3 regions of the Halodesulfovibrio oceani subsp. galateae genome follow, and region 2 is predicted to be linked to each of the others. Evidence: predicted binding sites of a transcription regulator. Region 2 holds the regulator's gene; each other region holds the start of a gene.
What was found. Region 2 encodes sigma-54, which starts transcription at its own class of promoters, with help from an activator protein. Its sites were predicted from a motif close to CTGGCACGGNNNNTGCTT; they were not measured.

Region 1 (3,280 bases), 160 kb from region 2:
TCGCTGAGCAACTTGCCTCAGTGGTGGATCGTGATTATTGGGTAAAGAGCGGCCCTATTCCTGAAACAGTATCTAAGGTTGCTTACTGTACAGGATCTGGTAGTGATTTTGCCCCTAAAGCGTTTGCCATGGGTGCGGATGTGTTTATTACTGGTGATGTCAAATATCATTCTGCTCTGGATACAACCGGATGCATTCTTGATGTTGGGCATTTCAGTCTCGAAGAAGAAATGATGCGCCAGTTTGCCTTGCAGCTTGCAGGAGAACTGGATGACATAGAAATATTTTTCCTGCCCGCGCAGGATCCAATGCGTTTGATCGGTCCATTCGCAGAATAGAAATTTCACAGTGTCGGCAAGTCCGAACCCTATGGTTTTCAGGAGGAAAAAACCTTGAGCCTGTATCTAAAGCAAATCGAACAGCTCGTTGCATTGCAGCTTGTTGATGATGAAATCCTTGGTATCACAAGTGAACTTGATGAAGCTCCAAAAGAAGTTGAAGCTCTTCAAACACGCTTTGATGCGCTTGAAAACCAGCGCAATAACTTCCTTGAGAAGATTGATCATCTCAAAGGACAGGAAAAACGCATTAACTCTGAGATCGAAAACGACGCTCTCAAAGTTAAAAAAAGTAAGTCCAAACTCATGCTCGTTGGTAACACCAAAGAGTATCACGCAATGATGCGTGAAATGGACAACCTTGAGAAGCTTAACCGTCTTCGTGAAGAAGAAAAATTTGCTCTCTCTGAAGAACTTGAGCGCCAGCAGATGGCAGTTGCCGACATGGATGAACGCTACGGCATCATCAAAGAGGACTTGGAAGAGAAAAAAGCCAGCCTCAAACAGCGTGTCGAAGAAGCAAGCAAAGTTCTCGATAAGCTTGATAAAAAACGTAACGTTGCAGGTAAAGAAGTTCCGACTCCTATCCTTAGCCGTTACGAATTTATCCGCTCTCGTTTGGACAACCCAGTTATCGTTTCTGTTAGAGAACAGATATGTAACGGTTGTCACATTGCGATTCCACCACAGAGCTACATTGAGCTTCAGAAGGGTCATCAGATCCTTAGCTGCCCTAACTGCCAGCGTCTGATCTACTGGTCAGAGCACTTCGCAAGCGAAGCAGATAAAGCAGCAGCTGCAGCAGCAGAAGCGTAAACATATTTTTGGAGTTGGACAGGTTATCGTCGCGCACTTTTTTGTGCGGGGAGGAAAGTCCGGGCTCTAAAGGGCAGAGCGCTGGGTAACGCCCAGGGGGAGTGATCCTCGGAGAGTGCCACAGAAAGCAAACCGCCTAAGCAGGTTACTGCCGGTAAGGTTGAAACGGTGAGGTAAGAGCTCACCAGGTATCATGGTGACATGGTAGGCTAGGTAAACCCCGTTCAGAGCAAGACCAAATAGGGAAACAGTTACGACCGGCCCGGTCGTTGTTTTCGGGTAGGTTGCTTGAGGTTATGAGTAATCATAACCCTAGACGAATGATAACCGCCCTCGCAAGGGGGAGACAAAACCCGGCTTATAGTCCTGACTCCATATTTTAAAAAAAGGGTGCTTTGCACCCTTTTTTTATATGCTATACTTTTTTATTACTACCACTGCACAATATGTAAGGAATTCCCCATGCATTGTTGGTCCATCATTCTTGCTGCCGGTTCCGGCACACGTCTCTCTGCAGCCACTAACGGCATTAAAAAGCAGTTCTTGGAATGGAAAGGCGCTCCGCTCTTCTGGCATTCTGCAATCACGTTCTCTCATACAACACGTATGCGTGGACTCCTCTTTGTTTTCCCTGAAGAAGATATTGAAGAAGCAACAGAAACACTGACAAAGCTTGATTTTGGACGCAGACTTGGTCTGCCTTGGAAAGTGGTAGCAGGTGGCGCACGTAGACAAGATTCAGTTTACAACGGACTACAGGCTCTGCCTTCAGAATGCACACACGTACTAGTGCATGACGCAGCTCGCCCGTTCTTCTCCACAGCGCTCACAAACACACTGCTTGATTCTCTCAAAGCTGGTTCTCAAGCTGTAATTCCTGCAATTCCAGTAACAGACACCATTAAAGTGACCGAGAACAACGCCATCAGCCACACACTTGACCGCTCTACTCTTCGAGCTTGTCAGACTCCGCAAGGTTTTGACAAAAAAATGCTCATCGATGTGCACGACAAGTGCGACGAAGAAGGCTGGGAAGTAACAGACGATGCTTCCATTGCCGAACAGGCAGGATTCACCGTTGCCATAGTGGAAGGCGAAACAAAAAACTGCAAAATCACAAATCCGGAAGACCTTACCATGATCGAATCTAAACAGGCTGTCATGCCCGTTCCTGTTACCGGTTGGGGATACGATGTCCACCGTTACGGTGAAGGACGTCCTATGAAGCTTGGCGGCATTCCTATTCAAGGTGGCCCTCAGGTTGTGGCTCACTCTGATGGTGATGTTCTGCTTCACGCTCTGTGTGACGCACTCCTCGGTTGCATGGGTGACGGCGATATTGGAGAGCATTTTCCGGATTCTTCAGAACAGTTTGACAATATTTCAAGCGGCGTACTCCTCAACGAAGTGTACGACAAATTTCTCCAGCGAGGCTACAAGCTCACAAATGTAGACCTCACAATCATTGCGCAGGTTCCGCGTCTTGTGCCTTGGAAGCCGCAGATCAAGAAAAACATCTGCCGGATGCTTAAGCTTAACGATTACCAAGTGAACGTTAAAGCCACCACCGAAGAAAAGCTCGGCTTTACCGGTGAGAAAAAAGGCATAAAAGCCGTAGCAGCCGTTATGGCATTACGCAGCTAATACGTTATTTCCGCAACTTAGCTTACCTTTCATAAAATCAAAAAGGGGCTGACCTATTTACTAGGACAGCCCCTTTTTTGTTCATCAAAAATCTACTTCGAACTATCTGCAATAGCTTTCATTAGTGTATGCATCCTTTGCTCATAGGTGTGTTCTGCCAACACAAGCCGCTGTGCATTTCGTGCGTATTCCAAACGAGCATTACGGTCGTCGATAAATTCAGAAATTTGCTCAGACAGCTCTTCTGGTGACTCGAACATGACCAATTCATCGTAAGAAAACATGCCTTCCATGAGTGTCCGTTTATCAACAATCTGGAACCCGCCACAGGCGGCAATAGCAAATGTCTCCATATTTACGGCATCACCATTGCCGGTATTTGCTGAATGAATGTTTACGATAATGGCAGCATCTCTGTACAAAGCCTTACGTTCAGACCGCGTAAGAGACTGAAGCTTGCCTTGATAATATGGCATAAACTG
Region 2 (3,280 bases):
ACTTCTTGGCCCTAACGGCGCTGGTAAAACAACAACATTCTACATGCTCATTGGTATTGTTAAACCCAATGCCGGTGTGGTTCGTGTAGATGATATGGAAGTCACCGACTGGCCGTTGCACGAACGTGCGCGAATCGGCTTGAGCTATCTTCCTCAGGAAAGCTCTGTTTTCAAAAAACTCACAGTCTCTCAGAACTTGCAGTTGATTTTGGAACAAACAGAACTGTCCCGTGATGATCAGAAAAAACGTGAAGAAGAACTGATGGAAGAATTCGGTATCACACATATTCGTGATACTCACGCCATGCATATTTCCGGCGGTGAACGTCGCCGCCTTGAAATTGCCCGCGCGTTAATCCGAGATCCTAAGTTTATTCTTCTCGATGAGCCATTTGCAGGCATTGACCCACTCGCTGTAGATGACATTCAGGACATCATCCGTAAACTGCGTGACAAAGGAATGGGCGTGCTCATTTCCGACCACAACGTTAGGGAAACATTAAAAATTTGTGATAGAGCTAACCTTGTTTACGAAGGTCAAATAATTCTTTCCGGTACGCCGCAAGAGATTGTTGATAACCCAAAGGCGCGTAGCGTCTACCTTGGAGAAGGTTTTAGTCTCTAGTATCTTGATAAAAAATATAATTTGCGCCCTCGCAATAACGAAAAGCCCGTCCAACGGGCTTTTTTCTTGGTTGCATATAACGTTCCTATGTGGCAAAAAAGAGGTCAGTTATCTGATTTGGAATGTTTTTTGATAGGCAGTACTCATACATTATATTTCAGCTTTTTAGCTAGTCGAACCACATAGGACATTCTTATATATGGCTCTTGAACTTCGCCAACAATTAAAGCTTGCCCAGCAGCTTGTAATGACCCCGCAATTGCAGCAGGCAATCAAACTGCTGCAGCTTTCTCGCGTGGAACTTGCTGAAACCGTTCAGCAAGAGTTGCTGGAGAATCCTTTTTTGGAAGAGTCCTTGGAAGAAACCGCTAATCCAGACAAAACTTCTGCTAAAGAACAGCGTAAAGATGAACAGGAAGCTTATGACAAAGAGCTTTCTTCTAACGCTGACTGGGAAGATTATCTGGGTGATTTCTCAAGTACCACCAAACAGGTTTCAATGCGGGAAACTGAAGCATTAGAGGAAATGAGCTCATTTGAAGCTCGTCTTGCTCCTGCTCCAACGTTAGACGGTCATCTGTACTGGCAATTAATGCTTTCTCCACTCTCAGAAGAGCAAATTCGTGTTGGAGAAATCATCATTGGCAGCATCAGCTCTAATGGGTACCTACATGTATCTACAGAAGAGCTGTCACAGATTGCTCAAAGCGATCCTGAAACAGTGGAACAGCTTATTGAGCATATTCAACAATTTGACCCTGTAGGGGTTGCTGCTCGCACTCCGCAGGAATGCCTGCTTGTTCAGGTAAAAGCTCTCAATTACGATCGTGACCCAATTCTTGTAGATATTATTACTAATCATCTTGAAGACCTAGAGAAGCGTCGTTACAAACCACTTGCTCGAAAATACAAAATTTCCCTTGAAGATCTCAGAGAGTACCTAGATGTAATCCAGAGCCTTGACCCTATGCCGGGGGCACGGTTCGGTGGAGGAGAAGCACAATATGTTTCTCCAGACGTTTACATCTATGAGTACGAAAAAGAATTCGTTATCGTTCTCAATGAAGATGGTTTACCACAATTACAACTCAGTGAATTAACAGAGCAACTCCCGAAAACTACTAACGCTGAAGAAAAAGATTATTATCAGGACAAGATGCGTTCTGCCTCCTGGCTGATAAAAAGTCTGTACCAACGGCAACGAACTTTATATAAAGTAGTTGAGAGTATTGTTAAATATCAAAGAGAATTCTTCCTTAATGGTGTTACATCGTTAAAGCCGCTAATTCTTAAAGATATTGCAGATGATATTGGCATGCACGAATCAACGGTAAGCCGTATCACCACAAGTAAGTACATTTCGACCCCGCACGGTATTTTTGAACTGAAGTTCTTCTTCAACAGTGCAATTGGCCTTGATGATGGTAGTCAGGTCGGATCGGAGAGCGTAAAAGCCCTCATTAAAAAGCTTATTAGTGAAGAAAATACAAAAAAACCACTCAGCGATGAAAAAATCGGTGAGATTTTGAAAGAAAAACTGCAGGTTAACATTGCACGAAGAACTGTAGCTAAATACCGTACCGCAATGAATATCCCTTCATCATCCAAGAGAAAGGTGGTATTCTAAAAGCGAAACCAGCTGACTCACAGGGTTTCAAAAGTATCCAATTAGGAGGCACCATGAACATCGCATTCACATTCAAAAACTTTGAGCCTTCCAATCACCTAAAAGCTTATGCCAAACGACGCTTCAGCAAGCTTGGCAGATTCTTACCGAACCCTGAACACTTGGAAATGCAAGTCTCACTTTCTGTTGACAATTTCCGCCACAAAGCCGAAATTTCACTTGTATCGGATAACTTAACTCTATCCGCTACTGAACAGTCTGAAGACATGTATGCAACCGTTGATCTTGTTCGCGATAAACTTAAAGCACAGATCATACGTCGTACGGAAAAACTGCAAACGAAACGCAAGGGTGCAGAAAAGTTTGTTCTAGAAGGTACTATCCCTCCAGAAGAAGCAGTAGAGGCGGAACGAACCATCATTGGTATGGATAATTTTATACCGAAACCGATGGATCTTGACGAAGCCGCTATGCAGCTTGATGCACTTGATTATGACTTCCTTGTTTTTCTTAATGCTGAAACTGAACGGGTAAATGTGATCTACCGCCGAAAAGATAAGAATTTCGGCCTGATTGACCCCGTTTTCTAGGAAAAGTAATGAAACTGGGTGAATACCTAGAAAAAGAACTTGTACTGCCAGAGCTAACCGCCAGCACCAAACAAGAGGCGCTGGCGGAGCTCTTGGCTCCTGTCGTTGAAAAAAACCCATCCCTTGATGCTGAAGAAGTTTTTAACGTGCTTATGGAACGAGAAGCTCTCGGAACCACAGGTATTGGTAATGGCATTGCCATTCCTCACGGAAAACTTCCAGCACTCGATAAAATAGTAGTAGTAGCCGGTCGAAGCTTCGATGGGCTGGACTTTGATGCACTTGATCAAAAACCTTGTAAGATTTTCTTCATGGTTCTTGCTCCAGAAAACGTAGCAGGTACACACCTGCGCATCCTTGCCCAAATTTCGCGACTCCTGAAAGATGAAGATTTCAAACAATTATTTATGGAATCTGATAGTCAGGAAACTTTGTGGA
Region 3 (3,280 bases), 2.0 Mb from region 2:
TAAATGAAAGGGTAGAGTTTTTTACACTCTACCCTTTCTGTTTTTTTCAATTGAATGTCTGACGTACAGACGCAGTTTTTAAACTACTTTCTTCTGTCCCTATAATTCCTCACCTGTTCGAATTCTTCGAACGCCTTCGATGCTATGGAAGTAGATGATACCATCACCTTCTGTTGCAGTTCGTGCGCCTTTTTCAATGGCAGAAATGGCGTCGTTCAGGCGTTCTTCTTGAACAACAAGTTCAATACGCAGCTTCTTAAGAAGATTCACTTCTTCAGTTACGCCACGGTACGTTTCTGTAAAACCCTTCTGCTGTCCGCTCCCAAGAATATTGTTTACAGACAATCCGAAAAGATCTTTGGCGAACAACTCCTGCTTAACCTGCGGGAGACGTTCCGGTCTGATAAAAGCAACGACATTCTTCATTGTTTTTCTCCAATCAGGTTATTCGACACTGAAAATCTGGAATCCGTTGTAGGCTTCAGAGCCATGTTCGGTAATATCCAGTCCCTTAATTTCTTCAACGCGAGAAACGCGTAATCCAACTACTTTATCAATCAGTTTAAAACAGACGGTGCCGGCGCCGAATGCCCATGCAAAGAAGACGACAACTCCTAAAAGCTGAACTCCGAACTGTGACAGATCTCCGTTATAGAAAAATCCAGTTACAGAGCCAAAATTTGGTGATGCAAATAAACCAACGCCGAGAGTGCCGATAGCACCGCAGACACCGTGAACAGAGATAGCGCCTACAGGGTCATCAATGCACAGAACGGTATCAATAAACTGTATGGCCAGAACGACTGCTACGCCGCAAATTGCGCCGATAGCGATTGCACCGAACGGTGAAAGTTCACTACAGCCAGCGGTAACACCGACGAGTCCGGCAAGGATGCCGTTCATAGTCATGGATGCTTCCGGCTTACCAAAACGTACCCATACTGTAATCATGGCTGCGATCATACCGGCGCAACCAGCCAAGCTTGTATTCATAGCAATGTAACCAATGCTACCGTCAGCTACGGTTGTTGATCCGGCATTAAATCCGAACCAGCCAAACCAGAGAATAAAGACACCGAGACCAGCCATAGGCATGTTGTGACCAAGAATCGCACGTGGCTTTTTGTCCGGCATGTATTTACCAATTCGCGGACCTACAGCCATAGCACCTGCTAATGCAACCCAACCGCCGAGAGAGTGAACAACTGTTGATCCTGCAAAATCTACAAAACCAAAAGATTCGAGCCAGCCGGTGCTTCCGGTAAGACCACCCCAAGCCCAATGGCCTGCAACTGGGTAGATAAGCCCGGTAATGAGCACACAAATCAAAATGTACGCCTGAAATTTAGTTCGCTCTGCAACGCTACCGGAAACAATTGTTGCCGCTGTTGCTGCAAATACAGACTGGAACAGCCAGAATGTAATATCGAAATCCCTAGTGGCAGAAGGAACATCGATGAATGAGAGAAAGAAACTGTCAGTTCCAAACAACCCTAAAAAATCTCCGCCAAACATTAACCCGTAACCAATCATAAGGAACATCAAAGTTCCAACAGCAAAATCCAACATGTTCTTCATGAGAATATTACCGGCATTCTTTGATCGAGTTAGTCCGCATTCAACCAAGGTGAATCCGGCCTGCATAAACATCACGAGCATGGCAGCGAGCAGAGTCCATACTATGTTCGCGTTTGTTTGTGTCAGATACATAACCTCGTCTTCGGCATGTACTACTGTTGCGCTTGCGCCAAGCGCCAAAACTGTCATTACTGTAATCAACCCTGTTCGGGACAACGTGCTTTTGTACACAGACATAGTAACCTCCTGCTTTTTAGATTTTGCATAGTATTAAGCAGACTCTGTGCCAAAAACGTAACTAGCTGTTTTTACTACACCTCGCTTTTTACTGTTTTACAATTTTGTTAATTTTGATCATTTTGAAGCTTGTTTTTTTGTCATTATTTACAAAATTGTCAATTTTGTGTTTTTTTGGGAGTTCTTTTTTTGCCTCCGGCGGCTGGGCTGAAACTTTTGAAAAAGTTTCCCCCAGACCCCCATCAAAACTTTTTTATTTGCGAGGCCTTTCTTTGTTTAAGATCGCCTCGCGGCTTTCCTCCCCACTACCTTTCGCAACCTATACTTAAGAAGAGAAGACGTTCGTCTAACCGCCCACGAAGGGTAGCCCCTTCGCGACTTCCAACACGATAAAGAACGGATTGTATCGCGAGAAAAAGGGGTCAAGGGGCGAGCCCCTTGCGGGAGGTGCAGGAGGGTGGAACCCTGCCTGCCCGTCGGAGACATTCAAAAAAAACCATAAAAAAAGGGTGGCCTCTAGCGAGACCACCCTTTTGCGTATTATATAGATATGTACGACTACAAGAGGCTTCCCACCAGTTCACCAAATGCCTTACAGCCGACGGTTTTTGCATCTTCCATCTGGCTTGCGAGGTCACAGGTTACGGTTTTAGCGGAAATAGCTTTGCTCACAGCGGAGTGGATAGCATCTGCTGCTTCAGTCCAGCCAATGTGCTCAAGCATCATTGCACCGGAAAGAATAAGGCTACCCGGGTTTGCCATGTCTTTACCGGCAATAGTAGGCGCTGTGCCATGTGTAGCTTCAAAAAGCGCAAGCTTATCAGACATATTAACGCCCGGTGCTAGACCGAGTCCGCCAACCTGCGCTGCAAGTGCGTCAGAAAGGTAGTCACCATTGAGGTTAGTGGTCGCAAGTACGGAATACTGCTCTGGTCGAATCAGTGCTTCCTGGAACATTGCGTCTGCAATGCGATCGTTTACGACTACTTTGCCTTCTGCTGGTGCATCTTCTGTGGTGGTGTGCGCGGCAAACTCTTCAGCAGCAACATCATATCCCCACTGGCGGAAGCCGCCTTCGGTGTATTTCATGATGTTACCTTTATGCACGAGAGTTACGCTCGGCTTGCCCTGTGCCACAGCAAATTCCAACGCTTTGCGTACAAGGCGTTTGGAACCGTTCGGTGTAATCGGCTTTAAGCCCACACCGGCAGTAGGGTCCACAGTAACACCAAGCTCGTCGTGGAAAAATGCAATAAGGCGCTTTGCTTCGTCGCTGCCGGATTCGAATTCGATACCAGCATAAACGTCTTCAGTATTTTCGCGGAATACAACCATATCAACAAGATCCGGACGCTTAACCGGTGAAATGATACCATCATAGTAACGGATAGGACGAATACATGCGTATAAGTCGAGCGTCTGTCTCAAGGTAACGTTCAGGCTTCTGAATCCTTTGCCGACAGGA

Region 1: a site for sigma-54 is predicted at 1,412-1,429, ahead of ispD (2-C-methyl-D-erythritol 4-phosphate cytidylyltransferase). Genes of this name have one in related genera too.
Region 3: a site for sigma-54 is predicted at 1,851-1,868, ahead of ACZ5V1_RS15570 (ammonium transporter). Genes of this name have one in related genera too.

Annotation. Positions count from the first base shown of each region.
Region 1 covers NZ_AP042453.1:1,672,268-1,675,547, forward strand. The annotation lists gene ACZ5V1_RS07390 (Nif3-like dinuclear metal center hexameric protein) at 1-338, shown strand, start outside; gene ACZ5V1_RS07395 (zinc ribbon domain-containing protein) at 393-1,154, shown strand; RNA gene rnpB (RNase P RNA component class A) at 1,165-1,532, shown strand; gene ispD (2-C-methyl-D-erythritol 4-phosphate cytidylyltransferase) at 1,617-2,798, shown strand; gene ACZ5V1_RS07410 (CgeB family protein) at 2,891-3,280, opposite strand, start outside.
Region 2 covers NZ_AP042453.1:1,515,990-1,519,269, forward strand. The annotation lists gene lptB (LPS export ABC transporter ATP-binding protein) at 1-625, shown strand, start outside; gene rpoN (RNA polymerase factor sigma-54) at 825-2,252, shown strand; gene hpf (ribosome hibernation-promoting factor, HPF/YfiA family) at 2,306-2,842, shown strand; gene ACZ5V1_RS06680 (PTS sugar transporter subunit IIA) at 2,851-3,280, shown strand, end outside.
Region 3 covers NZ_AP042453.1:3,538,962-3,542,241, reverse strand. The annotation lists gene ACZ5V1_RS15575 (P-II family nitrogen regulator) at 100-426, opposite strand; gene ACZ5V1_RS15570 (ammonium transporter) at 445-1,815, opposite strand; gene icd (NADP-dependent isocitrate dehydrogenase) at 2,374-3,280, opposite strand, start outside.